3 regions of the Geobacillus sp. WSUCF1 genome follow, and region 1 is predicted to be linked to each of the others. Evidence: predicted binding sites of a transcription regulator. Region 1 holds the regulator's gene; each other region holds the start of a gene.
The links. Region 1 encodes Rex, which represses fermentation and respiration genes when NADH is low (regulators of the CRP and FNR family bind a similar motif). Its sites were predicted from a motif close to TTGTGAAATATTTCACAA; they were not measured.

Region 1 (7,000 bases):
TGGTGCGGATGCACCGCTATATCGTGATTTGTTTCGAAGTCATTTAGGCGAACGGGTTCACGTGGCTCCGTCGTCTTTGGCGTTGCCGCGTCCGAGCGAGTTGGTGATGCTAGGCAAACAAAAAGAGCGCGAGAACGCCCATGTGTTTGTGCCGAACTACCTCCGCCTTGCCGAGGCGGAGGCGAAATGGCTCGCGAAACAAAAAGGGGAACAGAACGATGGGGATCAATGTTCAATTTCGGCCAATGACCATTCATGACATTGATGAAGTCGTGCAAGTCGAGCGGGCATCGTTTACTTCGCCTTGGAGCCGTGAATCGTTTTACAACGAGCTCATGTACAACCGCTACGCCAAATATATCGTCATGGTGTACAACGGGCGGATCATCGGGTATGGTGGGATGTGGCTTGTCATCGATGAGGCGCATGTGACGAATGTAGCCGTGTTGCCGCAGTTTCGTGGGCAAAAGCTTGGTGAAGCGCTCATGCGGCGCTTGATGGACATGGCCAGGCAGCACGGGGCGGCGACGATGACGCTTGAGGTGCGCGTGTCCAATCATGTTGCCCAGTCGCTGTACCGAAAGCTAGGGTTTCGCAACGGAGGCATTCGCAAACGGTATTATCCGGATAACTTTGAAGACGCGTTAGTCATGTGGGTGAAGCTGAGATGAATGAGGACGTATATGTATTAGGCATTGAAACGAGCTGCGATGAAACGGCGGCAGCAGTCGTGAAAAACGGAAGAGAGGTTTTATCGAATGTAGTGGCGTCGCAAATGGAAAGCCATCGGCGGTTTGGCGGCGTCGTGCCGGAAATTGCTTCCCGCCATCATGTGGAGCAAATTACGCTCGTTATTGAAGAAGCGATGCAGCAGGCCGGCGTATCGTTTGCGGGCCTTGATGCGGTGGCGGTGACGGCCGGACCGGGGCTTGTCGGAGCGCTTCTTGTCGGGGTCAACGCGGCGAAAGCGTTAGCGTTTGCCCATGGATTGCCGCTTATTGGGGTGCATCATATCGCCGGTCATATTTACGCCAATCAATTAGTGGCTGAAATGAAGTTTCCGCTGTTGGCGCTCGTCGTTTCCGGTGGTCATACGGAACTCGTGTTCATGAAGGAGCATGGGAATTTTGCGGTGATCGGTGAAACGCGCGATGACGCTGCCGGTGAGGCGTATGACAAGGTGGCGCGGGCTTTAGGCCTTCCGTACCCAGGAGGACCGCACATCGACCGGCTGGCTCATGAGGGAGAGCCAGTGATTGATTTGCCGCGAGCGTGGCTTGAGGAAGGTTCGTATGATTTCAGCTTCAGCGGCTTAAAATCGGCGGTTCTCAATGCGCTCCACAACGCGAAGCAGCGCGGCGAGGAGATCGATCCGAGACAGATGGCCGCGAGCTTTCAGGCCAGCGTCGTCGATGTGCTGGTGACGAAAACGGTGCAGGCCGCCAAAGAATACCGCGTACGGCAAGTGCTGCTCGCCGGGGGGGTGGCGGCCAACCGCGGGCTGCGGGCTGCACTGCAGGATAAAATGAAAGAGCTCCCCGATGTGGAGCTTGTCATCCCGCCGTTATCGCTATGCACCGATAATGCTGCGATGATTGCCGTTGCGGGAACAGTGTTATATCAACAAGGAAAGCGGGCTGATTTGGCGCTCAACGCCAATCCAAGCTTGCCGCTTGTCTAGGCAGTTGGCTGAAACGCGAAAGACACCGAAGGGCGATCCGTTTGCGGCAGGCAAACGGATCGTCCTTTTTGTTTTCATGTGAAAAAAGTTTGTGTATATTTTTATCCACAAATCTGTGGACAATGTGGAAAAAGCGGTAAAACATGATCAACATAAGAAAAACAATACACAGCGATTTTTGTGCAAAAGGAAGATGTTTTTTGTGGATAATGTGGAAAAGTTGGTGAATAACTTATATTCCATGGTGGAAATTGTGGATTCTTTTGTGGATAATGTGACTAACTAAAGAACAACCCGCCGAAACTAGAGGCGGGTTGTCGGTTATAGTGAAGTATAAAGCTGTTCCCATTCGGCCAATAACGTTTCGACTCGCTGCTTCCGCTCGTCGTTTTCTTGCGTCAATCGTTGCATCGTCTCATAGTCGCCGTAAACGGATGGATCACAAAGTTTTTGCTCGATCTCAGCGATTTGTGCTTCAAGCGCTGCAATCTCGGCTTCGATTTCATCCAAGCGGCGTTGGCGCTGGCGCCGTCGTTTTTTTTTCCTCTTTTTCTTGCTCGTATGTCGTTTTGGCAGAATCACTTGCCGTTTCTGTCGGGCGGACGTTCAGGAGCGCCAATTCGCGCATTTCTTCTTTTTTGGCGATGTAGTAATCATAGTCGCCTAAGTATTCCGTTAGGCCTCCGCTGGAAAGTTCAAACACCTTTGTTGCGATTCGGTTGATGAAATAGCGGTCGTGGGAAACGAACAAAATCGTTCCCGGGTAGTCGATGAGCGCTTGCTCGAGCACTTCTTTGCTGTCAAGGTCGAGATGGTTTGTCGGTTCGTCCAAAAGAAGGACATTTGCTTTTTGCAGCATCAGCTTGGCGAGCGAAAGGCGTGCTTTCTCCCCGCCGCTTAAAGCGGAGACCGGTTTTAAAACGTCATCGCCGGAAAACAGGAAGTTGCCGAGCACGGTGCGAATTTCTTTTTCCGTCTTTTCGGGGTAGGCGTCCCACAGCTCGTCAAGCACCCGTTTGTTCGATGACAAATCAGCTTGGTCTTGATCGTAATAGCCGATTTGGACGTTTGCGCCGTAGCGGAGCTCTCCTGTTTGGATAGGGAGTTTTCGGGCGATCGCCTTCAGCAATGTCGACTTGCCGATGCCGTTCGGCCCGACTAGGGCGACGCTTTCGCCGCGCGTGATGCGGAAGCTGATTTGGCGGATGATGGGTGCACCGTCGTCATAGCCAACGGCTATGTCTTCAGCGGTGAGCACTTCATAGCCGCTCGGTCGATCGATCGAGAACGAAAAGGAGGCTGATTTTTCATCGCCGACAGGCCGTTCGAGCCGTTCTATTTTTTCCAGTTGCTTTCGCCGGCTTTGCGCCCGTTTGGCCGTCGAGGCACGTGCGATGTTGCGCTGGATGAAGTCTTGGAGTCGGGCGATTTCTTCTTGCTGTTTCTCGTACCGTCTTAACTCTTGTTCGTATTGCTCGGCCCGCAACTCCAAATAGCGGCTGTAGTTGCCGGCATAGTGTTTGAGCGTGGCATTCGACAGTTCGTATACGTCGGTGACGATTTTGTCTAAAAAGTAGCGGTCGTGGGAAACAACCAGGACGGCACCGGGATAGGCTTGCAAGTACTGCTCCAGCCAGGCAAGCGTCTCAAGATCCAAATGGTTCGTCGGCTCGTCCAAAATCAATAAATCCGGCTTGGACAACAGCAATTTCCCAAGGGCAAGCCGCGTCCGCTGTCCGCCGCTTAACGACGAGACCGGCGTAGTTTTATAATCATATGAGGAAAACTGCAGCCCGTGCAAAACGGAGCGGATGTCGGCTTCGTATTGGTAGCCGCCTTGTTCTTTGTATTGTTCTTGCAGCTCGTCATACATTTTCAGCGTTTTTTCATAGCGAGCGGGATCGGCGAGTACGTCCGGGTCGCCGAGTTGCATGCTGAGTTCGGCGAGCTGTTTTTCGAGTCCTAGAAGCGGGGTGAATACCTCAAGCATTTCGTCCCAAATGGAACGCGGCGAGTCGAGCCCGCTGTTTTGCGCCAAATAGCCGATTTTGATATGGTTTGGTTTGATGATTTTGCCGCTGTCGAAAGAGAGTTCACCGGCGATGATTTTCAACAATGTCGATTTTCCCGCTCCGTTGCGGCCGACAAGGGCGATTCGGTCGCGGGACTGTATTTCTAGTTTTATATTCGATAAAATAAGGTCAGCGCCGAAATATTTCGTGAGCCCGTGCACTTGCAAAATGATCATGTCCGTCACCTCGCGAATAGTTTAACGCAAGTCGCGAAAACGGTCAAAGACGAATGATGAAAAATCGTGTATAGTGTATAAATGGAGGAGATTGTATTGTCATCGTTCACTCATTTCAATGAACAAGGGCGCGCGAAAATGGTTGATATTACGCACAAAGAAGATACTGTGCGAGTGGCTGTGGCGCAAACGAGCGTGACTGTCAGCCGGGAAATTTACGAAAAAATGACGAGCAATGCGATCGAGAAAGGGGATGTGCTCGCCGTCGCTCAAGTGGCGGGGGTGATGGCGGCGAAGAAGACAGCTGACCTTATTCCAATGTGTCACCCGCTTATGTTAAAGGGTGTGGACATTGCTTTTGCTTGGGAAAACGATGGAGAAGCGCATAAGCTCGTCATCACGGCAACGGTGAAAACGAAAGGGAGCACAGGAGTGGAAATGGAAGCGCTGACGGCCGCTTCGGTCTGTGCGTTGACAGTGTACGATATGTGCAAGGCGCTTGATAAAGGAATGGTCATCGGTCCGACGTATTTGGTCGAAAAAACGGGCGGGAAGTCTGGCCATTACCGACGGAAAACCGATTAGCTAGGGGATGAGATCATGAGCAACGAACAACCGAAAATTCCGCAGGCAACCGCCAAACGGCTGCCGCTTTACTATCGGTTTTTGAAAAACTTGCACGCTTCCGGCAAGCAACGCGTCTCCTCTGCCGAGTTGAGCGAGGCGGTGAAAGTCGATCCGGCGACGATCCGCCGTGATTTCTCCTATTTTGGCGCGCTTGGCAAAAAGGGATACGGGTATAATGTCAATTATTTGTTGTCGTTTTTCCGCCGGACGCTTGAAGAGGATGAGGTGACCGAAGTCGCCTTGTTTGGCGTCGGCAATTTAGGCACCGCCTTTTTAAACTATAATTTTTCGAAAAACAACAATACGAAAATCGTGATGGCGTTTGATGTCGATGAGCGGAAAGTAGGGACGACAGTCGGCGGGGTGCCGGTCTATCATCTCGATGAGTTGGAGGAGCGGCTTCACGAAAACATCCCGGTCGCCATTTTAACCGTGCCGGCCGCCGCGGCTCAAGCGCTGACCGACCGCCTTGTCGCGCAAGGAATTAAAGGCATTTTAAACTTTACTCCGGCGCGGTTGAACGTGCCGAACCATATTCGCGTCCATCATATCGATTTAGCCATTGAGCTGCAGTCGCTCGTCTATTTTTTGAAAAACTATCCATCGCCATCGTAAAAAGGAGAGAACAACACATGAAATATTTGTTGCTCGTTGCTGTGATTTTGTTGCTGTTTGGCACGAAAAAGCTGCCGGAGTTGGGGCGGTCGTTCGGCCAGTCGCTTCGCGAGTTTAAAGACGCCACAAAAGGGCTCGCTGATGACGAAGAAACGAAAACCGACCGATGACAAGGCAGGATGGGGAAACAATGAATGACAAAGAAATGTCGGTGTATGAGCATCTGGGTGAACTGCGAAAACGGCTCATCATCGTGCTCATCTTTTTTGCTGCGGCGCTTGTCGTTAGTTTCTTTTTTGTCGATGATGTCATTTTGTATTTGCAGCGAACGGCCGAGGCGAAGCATTTGACCATGAACGCCTTCCGCCTCACCGATCCGATTAAAGTGTATTTTCAGTTTGCCTTTGTCATCGCGGCTGTACTGTCGGCTCCGGTGCTGTTGTATCAAATTTGGGCGTTTGTCAGCCCCGGTCTGTATGAAAAAGAGCGGAAAGTGACGTTAAGCTATATCCCGGCGTCGATCGTTCTTTTTTTAGCAGGCGTCAGCTTCGCTTATTTCGTCTTGTTTCCGTTTGTCGTTCGATTTATGAGCCAGCTGGCTGACCAACTAGGGGTTCAACAAATGATCGGCATTAATGAATATTTTCAGTTTTTGCTTCAGCTCGTGCTGCCGTTTGGCATCGTGTTTCAGCTGCCGATCGTCGTGTTGTTTTTCACCCGCTTAGGCTTATTACGCCGCAGCTTCTTGTTCGCATCCGCAAGTATGCGTATTTGGCGCTGCTTATTTTAGCGGCGGTCATTACGCCGCCGGATGTGCTGTCGCAAGTGATCGTCATGATTCCGCTCACCATTTTGTATGAAGGAAGCATTTGGGTGGCGCGCATCGGCTATCGGAAAGCGCAGCGAGCAGCCGAGGAGGAAGGCAATGAGTGAGGCGGGACGAAAAACATTGAGAGGAAAGCGAGCAAGGCCGGGCCAAACGAAGGGGCCGTCTCAAAAGCCGCAACACAGGACTTTGAGGCCGGCCTCTTGTTTTTTGTTTCCATTTTCACGATATGATCGCCGTCATGAGACTGATGTTCTGGTCCCTTCCCGTCCGAATCACGGGAAGGGGTCAGCGTTTTGAGGCGAAAAGAAGGCGAAGGGCGGTGCCGAAATCAAAGGCAGCGAGCGCCGCTAAAGCGATGGTGGAGACGTTCCAAACCGTTTCATGAGCACTTTCGATGGCCAAATACGTAAACATTGAGCCTAAGACGAAATACGGAAGCGAAAACAGCTGAGGGTTTCGCATCATAGCCAAACCCTCCAAACGGCGAGCGGCAGCTCGGACTGGCGCATCATGTTCTCAATCTCGTCGGCCAACAGCGTCTGCATGGCGACGACGAACGTATTCATGGCGACATGGGCGAAAATCGGCACGAAAATGCGTCCGGTTTTCGCGTATAAAAACGCGAATACCATCCCCATGGATGTGTACAGAAGCAAATGTTCCGGCTCCATATGGACAATGGCAAACAAAAGCGAACTAACAAGCGCCGCCAACCAAAAGTTGTATTTTTCATAAAGCGAGCCAAAAATGATTTTGCGAAAGATGATCTCCTCCAAAATCGGGCCGATGATGGAGGTGACGACGATAAGCAGCGGCGTCAGGCGGATGATATCGATGATTTGCCTTGTATTTTCCGACCCTGGTTTGATGCCGAGCAACCGCCATTCGATGTTGGCGGCGATGCTTTGCGCCGTGAGCGCCAAAAAGACGCCCAAGACCGCCCACATCCACGAGGAACCAAGCGGCAGCCGCCGCATCATTCGTTCGTTGCGGTCACCGC
Region 2 (7,000 bases), on a different contig from region 1:
GGCCGATTGAAGAGAAGCTGACGCATGAGCTCGGTCCATTTGTCGGCAACACGCATACGGAATCGAATGTGACCGGAACGAAAACGACGCTTGCCTATCGCTATGCAAAAGAAATCATCAAACAGCACGTTCATGCCGGGAAAAACGATGTCTTGATTATGCAAGGCGCCGGGACCACAAGCGCCGTCAACAAGCTGCAGCGTCTGCTTGGCTTGCGCGTACCGGAACGGTGGAAGCGCCGCTTGTCCCTTCATGATGAGGAGCGGCCAGTCGTTTTTGTCACCCATATGGAGCACCATTCAAATTTATTGCCATGGGTGGAAACCATCGCGGAAGTCGTGGCGGTCCGTCCGACAGAAAACGGGGATGTCGATCTTGACCATTTGCGCGAGCTGCTGGAGCGCTACCGAGATCGACCGCAAAAAATCGGTGCCTTTACTGCTTGCTCGAACGTCACGGGGTTGGAAACCCCATATCATAAGCTGGCGAAAATCATGCACGAGCATGGCGGCCTTTGCTTTGTTGATTTTGCTGCTTCCGCTCCGTACGTCCGCATCGATATGCATCCGGACGACCCAATGGAGCAGCTTGATGCCATTTATTTCTCCCCCCATAAGTTTCTCGGGGGGCCGGGAAGCGCCGGCGTGCTCATCTTTGACAGCCGGCTTTATCATCAGCACGCTCCGGATCACCCCGGCGGCGGGACGGTGTACTGGACTGACCCGTGGGGGAACTATGAATACATCCAAGCCATTGAGGAACGCGAAGATGGCGGAACACCGCCGTTTTGGCAAACCATCAAGGCAGCGTTGGCCATCCAGCTGAAAGAGCAAATGAACGTAAAACAGATGCGCGCCCGCGAAAAGGAACTTGTTTCCCTTCTTTTGCCGGCGCTAAAAAGCACTCCCGGCGTTCGCGTGCTTGAAGGACATCGGGACGACCGTCTTGGCATCATCTCATTTGTCATAGATGGATTGCATTACAACCTTGTTGTCAAACTGCTGAATGATCGCTTCGGCATTCAAGCGCGCGGCGGCTGTTCCTGCGCCGGACCATACGGCCACTATTTGCTTGGCATCGACAAGGAACAATCCGCTATGTTGCTTCAAGAAGTCAAAAACGGCAATCCTCTCGCCAAACCAGGATGGGTGCGTCTGTCGCTCCATCCTACGATGACGAACGAAGAAGTGTATGCGGTCATCCGCGCCGTCCGTCAAATCGCCCGCTATGGCCGCCGCTGGCAGGAGGAATACGAGTACGATGCTGGGAAAAATGAGTTCGTCCACCGTGACGATGATCGGTACATTCGGCATTTCTTTCTCTTTTAAGCTTCCGAGAGCAAGGACGGTCATTTTCCCGTGCGTTTTTGTTTTCAGTCCTAGCCAGAACTCGGTACAATAAAGGCATCTTGACCAAAAGAAGGGGAGAACCGATGAACGAATTGTACCATTTGCTTGTGCGAACCGATCGGGAGCAACAATTGTACAACCAAGCGCGTCGCCTTGCGGAACGGTTTGCGGAAAGGGCGGCGCATGATGACGAACAGGCAACGTTTCCATTTGCCGATTTTGCCGATTTAAAAGAGGCTGGATTCCTTTCCTTGACCGTCCCGACTGAATACGGCGGCCAAGGGGCGTCGCTTTATGAGCTCGTGCTCGTGCAAGAGACGATTGCCCAAGGTTCTGGGGCAACGGCATTGTCGTTTGGTTGGCACGCCAGCATTCTCATGCGGCTGTTTTTGCTTCGCCGCTGGCCGGAGCCCGTTCTCACCCGTTTGGCGAATGAAGTCGTTTGCCGCCACGTGCTCATCAACAGCGCCCACTCTGAACGGACAACTGGCAGCCCGGCGCGCGGCGGTAAACCGGAAACGACGGCCGTCTTTCGCCATGGCCGCTTTGTGCTTCGGGGGCGAAAGACATTTGCATCGTTAGCCCCTGCGCTCGATTACGTCTTAATTTCCGCCACGATGGAAGACGGTCGGGTCGGTGAATTTCTCGTGCCGATGTCTGCTTCAGGCATTCGCATCGAACCGACGTGGAACACGCTTGGCATGCGGGCGACGCGCAGCGATGATCTTGTTCTTGAAGAAGTCGAAGTCGACCAAGAGGCGCTCGTAGAGACGCTTGGAGAAGCGAACGAAGCTGCTCCGGCGCAAGGATGGCTGTTGCACGTGCCGGCTTGTTACTTAGGCATCGCCATTGCGGCGCGCAATGAGGCGCTTCGCTTTGCCAAGACGTACCAGCCTAATACCCTGCCTCACCCAATCGCCTCGACGCCCGAAGTACAGCGGAAAATCGCTGAAATGGAATGGCGCCTCACCCATGCGCGCCATTTCCTGTACGCGGTCGCCGATTTATGGGATCGCTATCCGGAAAAACGGATGGAAATGAAAGAGGAGTTGGCAACAGCCAAATTGGTCGCCACCAATACCGCGCTTGAAGTCGTCGATTGGGCGATGCGCATTGTCGGCGGACAAAGCTTGTTTGCTGACAATCCGCTTCAGCGGCATTACCGTGACGTCCGCGCTGGGCTCTACAACCCGCCGGCGGATGACTTGACGCTTCAATGGCTTGCTAAGCGGGCATTGTCTCACAACCCACCTGCTCCATAAAACAGAACGGATTCAAGCAACACGAAAAAGCTGTCCCTGCTTTGTGGGGGACAGCTTTTTTGATGCCAAGCGGTTATTCCACCTCAAGCGCCGAACGCAAAAATGCCGGCAACGCGAAACATTGGCGAAAGATCCCATCGTTCACATATTTCGTGTCATTTGGAATGGTAGTCTGCACCGGAAAATCGAGCGGCCGTTTCGAGCCGATCGTAAAGCTCCACAACCCTCCTGGATACGTCGGCACCACGGCGGTGTACACAAGCACATGCGGGAACAGTTCGCGAATATTGCGGTACGTCCGCTTCAAAATATCCAGATGGAAAATCGGCGACTGGCTTTGGCAGACCATCAGCCCATCCGCTTTCAACGCGCGATGGACGTTGGCGTAAAACTCCGGTGAAAACAAGGCTTCCGCCGGGCCGACTGGGTCGGACGAGTCGATCATAATGACGTCGTAGACGCTTTCCTTCCCTTGCACAAACTTGACGCCATCATCATAAACAAACCGCACGCGCGGATCCGATAAGTTGCCGGAGACGGCTGGCAAATGCTCTTTGCACGCCCGGACGACTTTTTCGTCGATTTCCACCATGTCGATGGCTTCAAGATGAGCGTATTTCGCCGTCTCACGAGCTGCGCCGCAGTCGCCGCCGCCGATGATGAGCACCCGCTTCGCTTCCGGATGAAACTGCAGCGGCACGTGCGAAATCATTTCGTTATAAATATGGCCGTCAATCGAGGTCGTTTGCACGACGCCATCGAGTACGAGCATGCGGCCAAAATCGTACGAATCCAAAATCATCACATGCTGGTACTCGGACGGCTCGGCAAAAATCACCTCTTTGATTCGATAGCTGATTTTTAAGTTGTCGCGATCATCTTCGGTGAGCCAAAGCTCTCCATTGTCCATATGCAAGTAAGGTGGCAAAGCGTTTCCTTCGTGTTTCATTGTGACCTCCTTTAGTCATGCAGATGTTTTCACACCTTTCTAATCTTAATATATTCTTCGTCTTGTGGCAAACAAAGGGGATGTGATCGGCCGGTGCCGGACGTATTCATCCCGCCGCCCATGTTTGACGACTGGTTTCGTTTTTCCAACTGATGATCGTTCTTGCCGCCACATCCCGCGCAAAGGCCGAGCGCCAAGGTGCCAATCGCCGCAAAGGCCGCCATCGGTTTCGCATCATCCCGCGTCTTCCTTCCGTAGAGCGATGCTTAGTGATCGTGTGCCTGCCAAACGCCAAAAAACTCTCCAGCTTATAGCCAGAAAGTTTCCTCAACCGCGCCGCTCTTTCAATAAAGAACGAAGCGACGCTCGGTCTTCAAGCAAGTCGGCGAGCGTATACGCATCCAGCACACGCAAAAACGCCTCTAACGCCTCGTGAAGTGCGAAGCGAAGCCGACATACCGGCGTTAAGACGCACTCATTGCCGTGGGCGGCAAAACACTCGACAAGCGACAAGTTTTCCTCCGTTTCGCGAACAACCGCGCCGATGACAATCTCCGCGGGGCGTTTCGCAAGGCGGATTCCACCGTTGCGCCCACGGATCGTTTCAATGTAGCCGAGTTTGCCAAGCTCATAGACGATTTTGCTTAAATGATGCTCTGAAATGGAAAAGGCAGCGGCAATGTCTTTGATGTTTGTTTTTTCTTCTTCATCAAGCGCGCCTAAAAACAAGAGGACGCGCAAGGCGTATTCCGTATAGTTCGTCAACTGCATCGTGATTCACAACCTTTAAGCGACATTCTTGATCCCATTGTACCACACCTGATTCGAACGGAGAATTGTGAACAATTTATTAAAGATGTATTTGAAATATTGCTTTTTCGCAGTGCTCATGGTTGAATAAAAGATGTATTAAAAATACATGTTTTACAAGGGGATGAAATCATGACAACGACAACGAAATTGCATCCAAAAACGATTGAAATTGTGAAATCAACGGTGCCTGTCTTGGAAACACATGGCGAACAAATTACGAAGCGGTTTTATGAACTCATGTTTTCCAATCATCCGGAACTGCTCCATATTTTCAACCACGCCAACCAAAAGCAAGGGCGGCAGCAACGCGCCTTGGCCGCAGCCGTGTATGCGGCAGCGCGCTATATCGACCAGCTTGATGCGATTTTGCCGGTTGTGCGGCAAATCGGCCATAAACACCGCAGCTTAGGAATCAAACCAGAACAATACCCGATCGTCGGAAAGCATTTGTTGCTGGCGATCAAAGACGTGCTCGGCGACGCCGCCACCGACGAAGTGATCACGGCTTGGGCGGAAGCATATGAAGCCATTGCGTCCGTTTTCATTCAAGTGGAAAAAGAGCTCTACGATGAGGCAGCGGCCAAACACGGAGGCTGGCGTGACTTTCGCCGATTTGTCGTCGTGAAAAAGGTGAAAGAAAGCGGCGTCATTACTTCGTTTTATTTGGAGCCGGAAGACGGCAAGGCCATCAGTGATTATTTGCCGGGTCAATACGTGAGCGTCAAACTGTCGATTCCGGGCGAGACGTATACGCATATTCGCCAATACAGCTTATCGGATGCACCTGGAAAAGGGTATTACCGCATCAGCGTCAAACGGGAAGCAGCTACAGCGGACAAGCCGGCCGGCATTGTTTCCAACTATTTGCATGATCATGTCCAAGAGGGCGACGTGCTCGAGCTTAGCGCTCCAGCCGGCGATTTTACGCTTGATTTGTCCAAAACGACGCCGGTTGTGTTCATCAGTGGCGGCGTCGGCATCACTCCGCTTTTGAGCATGGCGCATACGTTGGCCATCCGCCAACCGACCCGCCCAGCGGCGTTTTTGCATGCTGCTTTGAATGGCCGCGTGCACGCGTTTGACGAGGAGCTTCGGATGTTGGCGGAACGCCCGTCATTTTCTTATCATATTTGTTATGAGTCGCCATCCGACGAGGACCGCCGCCATCCACATTTTGGAAAAGAAGGGCGGATTGACCTTGCATGGATGCAATCCGTGATCCCGACGAAAGACGCAGACTTTTATTTCTGCGGCCCGGTGCCGTTTATGAAAACCGTCTATCGCGCTCTAAAACAATGGGGTGTGCCAGAGGAGCACATCCATTACGAATTTTTCGGCCCGGCCGGCGATTTGACGAAAGACTGAGAGAGGTTTTTCGCTTGCCAGGGGGCTGACCCCAAAGGGTCATTTTCCTTAACAAAACACAACATATTGTTTCTTAATGATTGTTTTATACCTATATACGGTAATAAGAAAGGGTGTCCCGATCCTTTTGGGACACCCTCCTTTTGTTATCTTCCCTGTTGGCAAGTTCATGAATTTTTTGTATGATGAATGGCAAGGAAAAGCAAGAAAAGGGAGAGACAACGCATGACGACATTTCGCCAACATCGCTGGCAATCATTTTTGCAAGGTTACGAGCAACGCGCTCGAATCCTTATTTCCTGCCCAGATCGCCCGGGCATCGTCGCGGCGGTGACGTCGTTTCTGTACGAACAAGGGGCGAATATCGTTGAATCGAGCCAATACTCGACTGACCCTGAGGGAGGGACGTTTTTTCTCCGCTTGGAGTTCGACTGTCCGAACATCGCCGAGCGAAAAGAAGAGATCGAAGCGGCGTTCGCCCCGATCGCTGCTGAATTTCAGATGCGTTGGCAGCTTCGGCTGCACAACGATATTCGGCGAATCGCGATTTTTGTCTCCAAAGCCGAGCATTGTCTGCTTGAACTTCTTTGGCAATGGCAGGCGGGAGAGCTGATCGCCGACATCGCCCTTGTCATCAGCAACCACCCCGACTTGCGCGAGACGGTCGAGTCGTTTGGCATCCCGTATGTGCATATTCCGGTGACGAAGGAAACGAAAGCGGACGCCGAAGCCGAACAAATCCGTCTGCTTCGTGACTATCAGATCGACACCATCGTGCTTGCCCGCTACATGCAAATTTTGTCGCCGGCGTTTGTCGCTGAATTCCCGGGACGGATCATCAACATCCACCACTCATTTTTGCCCGCCTTTATCGGCGCGCGTCCGTATGAGCGGGCGTATGAGCGCGGCGTCAAATTGATCGGCGCCACATCGCACTACGTCACCGACGATTTGGATGAAGGGCCGATCATTGAGCAGGACGTCGCCCGCGTGGATCACCGCCACCATCCGGACGACTTAAAGCGGATCGGCCGACTGATTGAAAAAACGGTGCTCGCCCGGGCGCTTCGGTGGCATTTGGAAGACCGGGTCATCATCCACGGAAACAAAACGATCGTGTTTTATTGAAACCAAGCGGGAGAGGATTTTTCCTTTCCCGCATGGTATAATGAAGACAAGCAGGATTTCGCCGCCCAAAGAGCGAAATTTCATCCGTAGGGAAGGAGGGAAAAAGCCTGCCTATGGGAGAAAAACGGACGCCC
Region 3 (7,000 bases), on a different contig from region 1:
GAGCCGCCATGAAGGCATCACCGTTCTATTGTCCTCGCACCAATTGCACCATGTGCAGCAAATTTGCGACCGGGTCGGCTTGTTCGTGGGCGGCCGGTTGTTGGCCGAAGGGAATATCGAGCGCCTGGCGCAACAGCTGTTTTTGCAGGATGCCTATGTCATCCATGTGGTCGCTTCACCGCTTGACGCTTCCTTACGGTCCAAAATCGAGGCGATTCCGGGCGTCAACAAAGTCGAGCAAACGGAAAATGGATGGGATGTGTATTGCCAAACGGATGTGAGCGCCGCCATCAGCCAGACGATCATCGAAGCCGGATCTTCGCTGTTCCATCTCAGCCGGCGGGATTTTGGACTTGATGAGATTTATCACCGCTATTTTGAAGGGAGGGATGTACGTGAGGGCGAGTAACGAAGGACGATGGGCAAACGATGTTTTTTCATATGTGAAAAGATGGAGCGAACGGCTGAAGGCGGGTGCGCTTGATGAGAAGAAACGGGCAAGAGGGGCAAACAGCGCCTTTTCGGCCATGGTCAAAAAAGAACTGGCCGATTATTTGACGAGTTGGCGCATGATCATTTTAATCGCCCTCATCTTGCTCACTTGCTTCGGCTCGCTGTATACGGCGATGACGACGATCCGGGACGCGTTGGATTCCTCGGAAGAGGCCAAGGAAATCGCGAAAGGCGCCTACTTGTTTCTAAAATTATTCACCGTCTCGGACGGAACGTTGCCTTCGTTTCTGACGTTTGTCAGCTTTCTCGGGCCGCTGCTCGGCATCGCTCTTGGATTTGACGCCATCAATTCGGAGCGGAGCCGGGGGACGTTAAGCCGGCTCATGGCCCAGCCGATTCCGCGCGATTATGTGATCAATGGCAAGTTTGTCGCGGCTCTTTTATTGAACGCTGTGTTGTTTTTCTCTCTCGGTCTGCTTGTGACGGCATTGGGCATTTTGATCTTGGGCATTCCACCCACGTTCGAGGAATTTGCCCGCATCATATGCTTTTTGTTGTTATGTCTTGTGTATATCGCCTTTTGGCTGAATCTCGGCATTTTGTTTTCTGTTGTCTTCCGCCAGGCGGCGACATCCGCGTTGTCGTCGATGGCCGTTTGGCTGTTTTTCAATCTCTTCTACTCGATGATTGTGGAAGTGTTTGCGAAACCGTTTTTGCAGTCTGACGCCATTACGTCCGTCGAGCAGGCGGTCGGCCGTCAAGAGTTGGTGCTTGGTCTCATGAGATTGTCGCCGAGCTACTTGTTCAATGAATCAACAACCGCCTTGCTTTCGCCGGACGTCCGAACGCTAGGGATCGTCACGGTGGAGCAAACGGCCGGCGCTGTTGCGGCCCCCTTGCCATTCTCGCAAAGTTTGCTGCTTATTTGGCCGCAGGCGACCGCGCTCATTGCCGCCACTCTCATCTGCTTTGCGATCGCGTATTGGTTGTTTATGAGGCAGGAGATACGGGCGAGTGGGTGAGAAAACAAGTTGTTTGCCGTAGACGGGGCGGAAGAGATGTGTGCGCCCAACAGCGTTTCTTATCGTTCGTATGTGAAAAACGTTCTGCCAAATCGTGTCCGTTCCTTTTGGGGACGGGCTTTTTCTTTTTTTGGATGTGACAAAACCGTGACAACGCTTGTGGCAAAATGGTGACAACAGGCAAGAATGTGATCAACCTCACAAATCCGTTTCCTTCTCCTGCGTATGATGGAAGTACAAACAACGTCACAAATTTTGAAAGTTTGGGAGGGGCTTTTCATGAATAAACAAAAGGCGCTGCTGCCGATTACGACGTTCGCCATGATGTTTTCATTCGCTGTGTGGGCCGTGTTTTCGCCGCTTGCGAGTACGTTTCAACAAATGTACGGGCTGACATCGACGCAAAAAAGCATTTTGGTCGCCATTCCGGTGCTGCTTGGCTCGATCATGCGTTTGCCGCTTGGCATTTGGACGGACCAGATCGGCGGGCGCAGACTGTTTTCGCTGCTGCTCTTGTTTCTTGTCATTCCGCTTGTTGGCGCAGGGTTTGCAGATTCGTATGCGATGCTTCTGTTTTGGGCGTTTTTCATCGGCATGGCCGGAACGTCGTTCGCCATTTCGGTGACGTTCGTTTCCCGCTTGACTCCGCCGGAAAAGCAAGGGACGGCGCTTGGGATTAACGCGATGGGCAACTTCGGCACGGCGGTTGCTGCGTTTTCCGTTCCATCGATTGCCGCAGCGTTTGGTGTGCCTTGGGCTTTTTGGAGGATGATCATTCCGGTTGTCGTCATGCTCGTTCTCGTTTGGTTTTTCACACCGGATATGCCGAAACCGAAACAACAAAAAACGGTGCGTGAATCGCTGTCGGTATTGAAATATAAACATACGTGGACGTTGTCGCTCTTTTACTTCGTTACGTTCGGGGCGTTTGTCGCTTTTGGCATTTACTTGCCGTCGCTGCTCGTTGACTTGTATGGGTTGACGCCGGTGGATGCTGGGATGCGCGCGGCTGGGTTTACTGTACTCGCTACGCTTGCGCGGCCAGTCGGCGGCTATCTTGGCGATAAAATCGGCGCTGAACGGGTGTTGACGTTCGTCTACGCTGGAATGACAATCGGCGCGTTGGTGATCGCGTTTGGAATGGAAAATATTTGGGTGATGACAGCGGCTTGTTTGTTTGTGGCCGTGATGTCTGGGCTGGGCAACGGTGCGGTGTTCAAACTCGTGCCGCAGCTGTTCCCAGCCGAAACGGGCGCCGTCACCGGCCTTGTCGGGGCCTGGGGCGGACTTGGCGGCTTTTTTCCGCCGATTGTCATGGGGATCATGAAAGATGCAACAGGTTCGTACGTGCTCGGTTTTCTGCTCCTTAGCTTGTTTACCCTTATTTGCTTCTTGCTGAACCGGCTCGTATTTGGCAAAAAAGCCGGCGAACCGGCGAAGCGGTTCGCTTCTTGAATGGAATACCGTATAGAGAGGCTGAAAGCTTGTTCGCTTTTAGCCTCTTTTTTTATTTGGGCGTGTTTTTCTGTTATTCAATGTGAGTATGCGTTTCACTATTGTTACATGATTAAAATATATTGCTCATTATTTCACAAATCATTCAAACATGGCTGTCTGTTGGTGATACAAATCACCAGGGAAGAAGTGAAAATGCCGTACGTTAAAGGTGTAAATCAAATCATCTAAGGGGGGAGAACGATGAAACAAAGGATGTCTTCGTTATTGTCCGTCGCGTTGGCCGCTTCGCTTTTGGCCGCATGCAGCAACGGGGGAGGAGGAGAGGCAAAGGCGGAACATAAAAATGGAACAACGGCCTCTGCGCAACGGTCTGCTGAAAACGTGTTAGCCGCCCACCAAGCGTCAACCAAGCGCCGGTGTCGTTAAAAATGGAGCGGATCGGTCCGCATGACGTCCGCATTGAAATGACGGCGCAAATCACTGACATTGAAATTGACAAAGGGAAAACGCATTATACGGCGGTGAAAAGAAACAGAAGTGATTCGCATCACAACCGACAAGAAAAAAAGAGCGTCCGGCGTGCCGAGAACAACGGCCGGTCGGGCGCTTTTTTCATCAGTGTCCTGAGACGGCTCGATCCGTTTTGTTGTCCTTGGCGTTTTGCTCACTCAATGCAGCAAATATCCGCCGGGCAATCTTCACATTGGATTTCCGCTTTCAAATAGTTTAAATCATGAACCGTAATTTTCCCCCGCTTCATCGAGATAATCCCTTCCTGTTTTAAGGCGTTGAGCATCCGATTGACGCTTTCGCGCGTCGTGCCGCAAAAGTTGGCTAAATCTTGGTTTTTCAATGTGACATCAATAAAAATGCTTCCGTCCTCAAGCGGGACGCCATAACTGTTGCAAAGGCGAATGAGCGTCGAGTAAAGCGCTCCTTTTTTGCCGTTCATGATCAAATCGCGAAACTTTGTCTGTGTCCGCCGGGCATGCTTGCTGATCCAGCGCATATATTCAAGGGTAAGGGGCGGATTGATCAGCAGCTGCTGTTCCAGTTCCTCTTTGTTTATGACTGCCGCTTCGCCTGGCTCTATTACCTTGGCCGTCAACAAGTAGCGTGCATCGTTCGTAAACAGCGTCAATTCACCAACGATTTCCCCGCTTCCGCAAATGCGGAAGCACATTTCTTTTCCGTCCGGACAAATTTTGCTCACTTGCACTTTGCCGGAAAGAATCAAGTACAGCTCATTGGCCGGCATCCCTTCTTGGAACAAAAAGGAGTGCTTGCGAAGTGGAATCACTTTTTTCGACGATTGCAACAAAGAACGTAAATGGGGAAAATATCCATTCACTGCAGCTTCCATTGATAGCACCTCCATTCATTCAGCTATTTCTATTGTAAAAATCATCACAGCGAGAGAGAGTGAAAAAAATCACCGGTTGCGACTTTCTCTGAGAGGCGTCACAATTTTTTCTAAATTGGTTTTTCCTTTTTCTATGTTACAATGTGAGTAGCATAGCATCACAGCATTCTACTGTTTGTTTTCGTATGGTAAAAGGGAGACGGAACAGAGAGAGGTTCGTCGATGGAAGAGTTTTGGTCACCGGTTTGGTTATCGATAAACGTATCGCTTCTTGCCGGCGTGATCGTCGCAATCCTTGGAACAGCGGCAGCAAGGTGGATGGCGCGCCGCCGGTTTCGCGGCAAGACAGTGGTGGAGACGGTGTTTATGCTGCCGCTTGTATTGCCGCCGTCGGTCGTCGGGTTTTTGCTCGTTGTCTTGTTTGGGCGTCATAGCCTAATCGGACAGCTGGTGGAAAGGTGGTTTCACACAACGATATTGTTTACGCCCGGCGCGGCGGTGATGGCGGCGGTTGTTGTGTCGTTTCCGCTCATGTATCAGGCGGCCAAAGCGGGGCTGGAGGCCGTCGACCCCGCCATTGAAGGAGCGGCGCGCATCGACGGGGCGAACGAGCGCCAAGTGTTTTGGCATATTTCGCTGCCGCTGGCCAAACACGCGTTATTCTCCGGAGCGGTGCTGTCGTTTGCCCGCAGCCTCGGGGAGTTCGGCGCAACGCTCATGTTTGCCGGAAACATCCCGGGAAAAACGCAGACGATTCCGACTGCCGTCTATATGGCGATGGAGTCGGGGCGGATGGAGCTGGCGTGGGCATGGGTGGCGGTCACGATTGGATTGTCATTTAGTTTATTGTCCTGTGCGGCGAAACTAGGCCGTTGGCAGCGATAAGGAGAAGGCCGTTGGAATATCACGCGGCCCATGAAAGGGAAAGGAGGGAGCGCCATGGAAGAGCGCGACCGGATGAAGATCACCGACCGCCTCGCCCGCCCGCTTCGTGATTTGCGGCTGTCGGTCATCGACCAATGCAATTTTCGCTGCGTCTACTGCATGCCCGCTGAAGTGTTCGGGCCGAATTTTCGCTTTTTGGCGGAAGACCAGCTGTTGACGGTTGAGGAAATGGCGCTTTTAGCGGAATGTTTCGTCGAGCTTGGCGTTGAAAAAATCCGCCTGACTGGCGGCGAGCCGCTGCTTCGGCGCGACCTCGATGCGCTCATTGAGCGGCTGTCCATGATTCCCGGCTTGCGGGACGTTGCCCTTACGACGAACGGCATCCATTTGGTGAAATGGGCGAAACGGCTGAAAGCGGCTGGGTTGAAGCGCGTTAACGTCAGCTTGGATGCGCTTGATGATGACATTTTCCGCAAAATGAACGGCATCGGCGTCGGCGTCGCTCCGGTGTTGAAAGGCATTGAAGCAGCGCGCGAGGCGGGGCTTGGCGTCAAAGTGAACATGGTGGTCAAAAAAGGATGGAACGATTCACAAATCGTGCCGATGGCGGCTTATTTTAAAGACTTGGGCATCCCGCTCCGCTTTATTGAATTCATGGATGTCGGCACGACGAACGGCTGGGATTACTCCCATGTCGTGACGAAAAAAGAGATGTACGAGCAAATCAACGCGATGCATCCGCTCGAGCCGGTCGAACACGAGTACTTCGGGGAGGTGGCGAGCCGCTACCGCTACGTCGGCACGGACGTGGAAGTCGGCTTTATCGCCTCGGTGACGGAAGCGTTTTGTCAAAGCTGCACACGAGCGCGCATTTCCGCAGACGGAAAGCTGTATACGTGTTTATTTGCCTCGAAAGGCGTGTCGTTGAAAGACAAACTGCGCGCCGGGGCAGGGAAAGAGGAGCTGAAGGAGCTCATTACAGCCGTCTGGAACCGGCGGACGGACCGCTATTCGGAAGAACGGACGGCGGAGACGGCGAAACAACGGCCGAAAATTGAAATGTCGTATATTGGAGGGTGAAAAAAACGGGAGCGCTCTTTCCGTAGAAGAAGCGATCCCGTTTTTGGTTTATGTTTTCGGAAGTGCGAATCGGCGTCTTTCTTCCTTTAAACCTTCACCGCCGCCAACACGCGCGGGAAGAGGATGTTGTTTTCCAAATGGATGTGGGTAAACAAATCGTCTTCGAGCGCCGCGAGTCGGTTGTAGACGAGCCGGTACGTGCCGCACGCGTCTTCCGGCGGGGTGAAGTCGTTGGTGATGTCGCGAATGTCTTTGATGAGATCGCCAGCGGCGTCATGCTCATGGACGAGTTCACGAACGGCCTGCTCGACCGCCTCCCGGTTTTCCGGCGACGGGTTGTCGGCAAATTGCAAAATGAGCGGGAACGCTCCCGTTTCCTCTTTAATGAGATGCTGCTCGAGTTCTGTTTTTAACTCATGAAACAGTTTATGCACGCGGGAAAGATGCGGATGGTGCATGCCGTGCACGCGCAACACTTTCGTGACATACGGGCTGAGTTGCGGCAGTTCCTCGTTCAAATAGCGGTGGTGCGTGTTGATGATATGCTCGATCAAGTCGGCTAGCGGCGCTTCACTCCAGTTTCCGGTTGGCTTGTTTTGCGCTTCGTTATACAAGGTGTTCAGCTGGTGAAGGAGCGCTTCGCCGTCCAGTCCGCGCTCTTCGATGGCCTCTTTTAACGGGCGCTGCCCGCCGCAGCAAAAATCAATGCGCTGCGCTTTAAACAAATCCGCTGCTTTCG

Region 2: a site for Rex is predicted at 4,397-4,414, ahead of nsrR (nitric oxide-sensing transcriptional repressor NsrR). Genes of this name have one in related genera too.
Region 3: a site for Rex is predicted at 1,662-1,679, ahead of I656_RS14445 (nitrate/nitrite transporter). Genes of this name have one in related genera too.

Annotation. Positions count from the first base shown of each region.
Region 1 is NZ_ATCO01000068.1:13,635-20,634, reverse strand. Features, by position in the region: gene tsaB (tRNA (adenosine(37)-N6)-threonylcarbamoyltransferase complex dimerization subunit type 1 TsaB) at 1-259, shown strand, start outside; gene rimI (ribosomal protein S18-alanine N-acetyltransferase) at 219-671, shown strand; gene tsaD (tRNA (adenosine(37)-N6)-threonylcarbamoyltransferase complex transferase subunit TsaD) at 668-1,681, shown strand; partial or broken gene I656_RS08845 (ABC-F family ATP-binding cassette domain-containing protein) at 2,003-3,929, opposite strand; gene moaC (cyclic pyranopterin monophosphate synthase MoaC) at 4,026-4,514, shown strand; gene I656_RS08855 (redox-sensing transcriptional repressor Rex) at 4,530-5,171, shown strand; gene tatA (twin-arginine translocase TatA/TatE family subunit) at 5,189-5,341, shown strand; partial or broken gene tatC (twin-arginine translocase subunit TatC) at 5,338-6,104, shown strand; gene I656_RS08865 (YdiK family protein) at 6,286-6,465, opposite strand; gene I656_RS08870 (CPBP family intramembrane glutamic endopeptidase) at 6,462-7,000, opposite strand, start outside.
Region 2 is NZ_ATCO01000094.1:8,201-15,200, forward strand. Features, by position in the region: gene I656_RS06680 (aminotransferase class V-fold PLP-dependent enzyme) at 1-1,328, shown strand, start outside; gene I656_RS06675 (acyl-CoA dehydrogenase family protein) at 1,433-2,611, shown strand; gene speE (polyamine aminopropyltransferase) at 2,685-3,560, opposite strand; gene I656_RS06665 (hypothetical protein) at 3,590-3,784, opposite strand; gene nsrR (nitric oxide-sensing transcriptional repressor NsrR) at 3,888-4,331, opposite strand; gene hmpA (NO-inducible flavohemoprotein) at 4,503-5,738, shown strand; gene purU (formyltetrahydrofolate deformylase) at 5,964-6,866, shown strand; gene I656_RS06645 (helix-turn-helix transcriptional regulator) at 6,980-7,000, shown strand, end outside.
Region 3 is NZ_ATCO01000002.1:242-7,241, reverse strand. Features, by position in the region: gene I656_RS14435 (ABC transporter ATP-binding protein) at 1-409, shown strand, start outside; gene I656_RS14440 (ABC transporter permease) at 396-1,475, shown strand; gene I656_RS14445 (nitrate/nitrite transporter) at 1,755-2,930, shown strand; gene I656_RS14450 (hypothetical protein) at 3,174-3,359, shown strand; gene I656_RS14455 (Crp/Fnr family transcriptional regulator) at 3,598-4,296, opposite strand; gene modB (molybdate ABC transporter permease subunit) at 4,519-5,181, shown strand; gene moaA (GTP 3',8-cyclase MoaA) at 5,236-6,261, shown strand; gene ric (iron-sulfur cluster repair di-iron protein) at 6,348-7,000, opposite strand, start outside.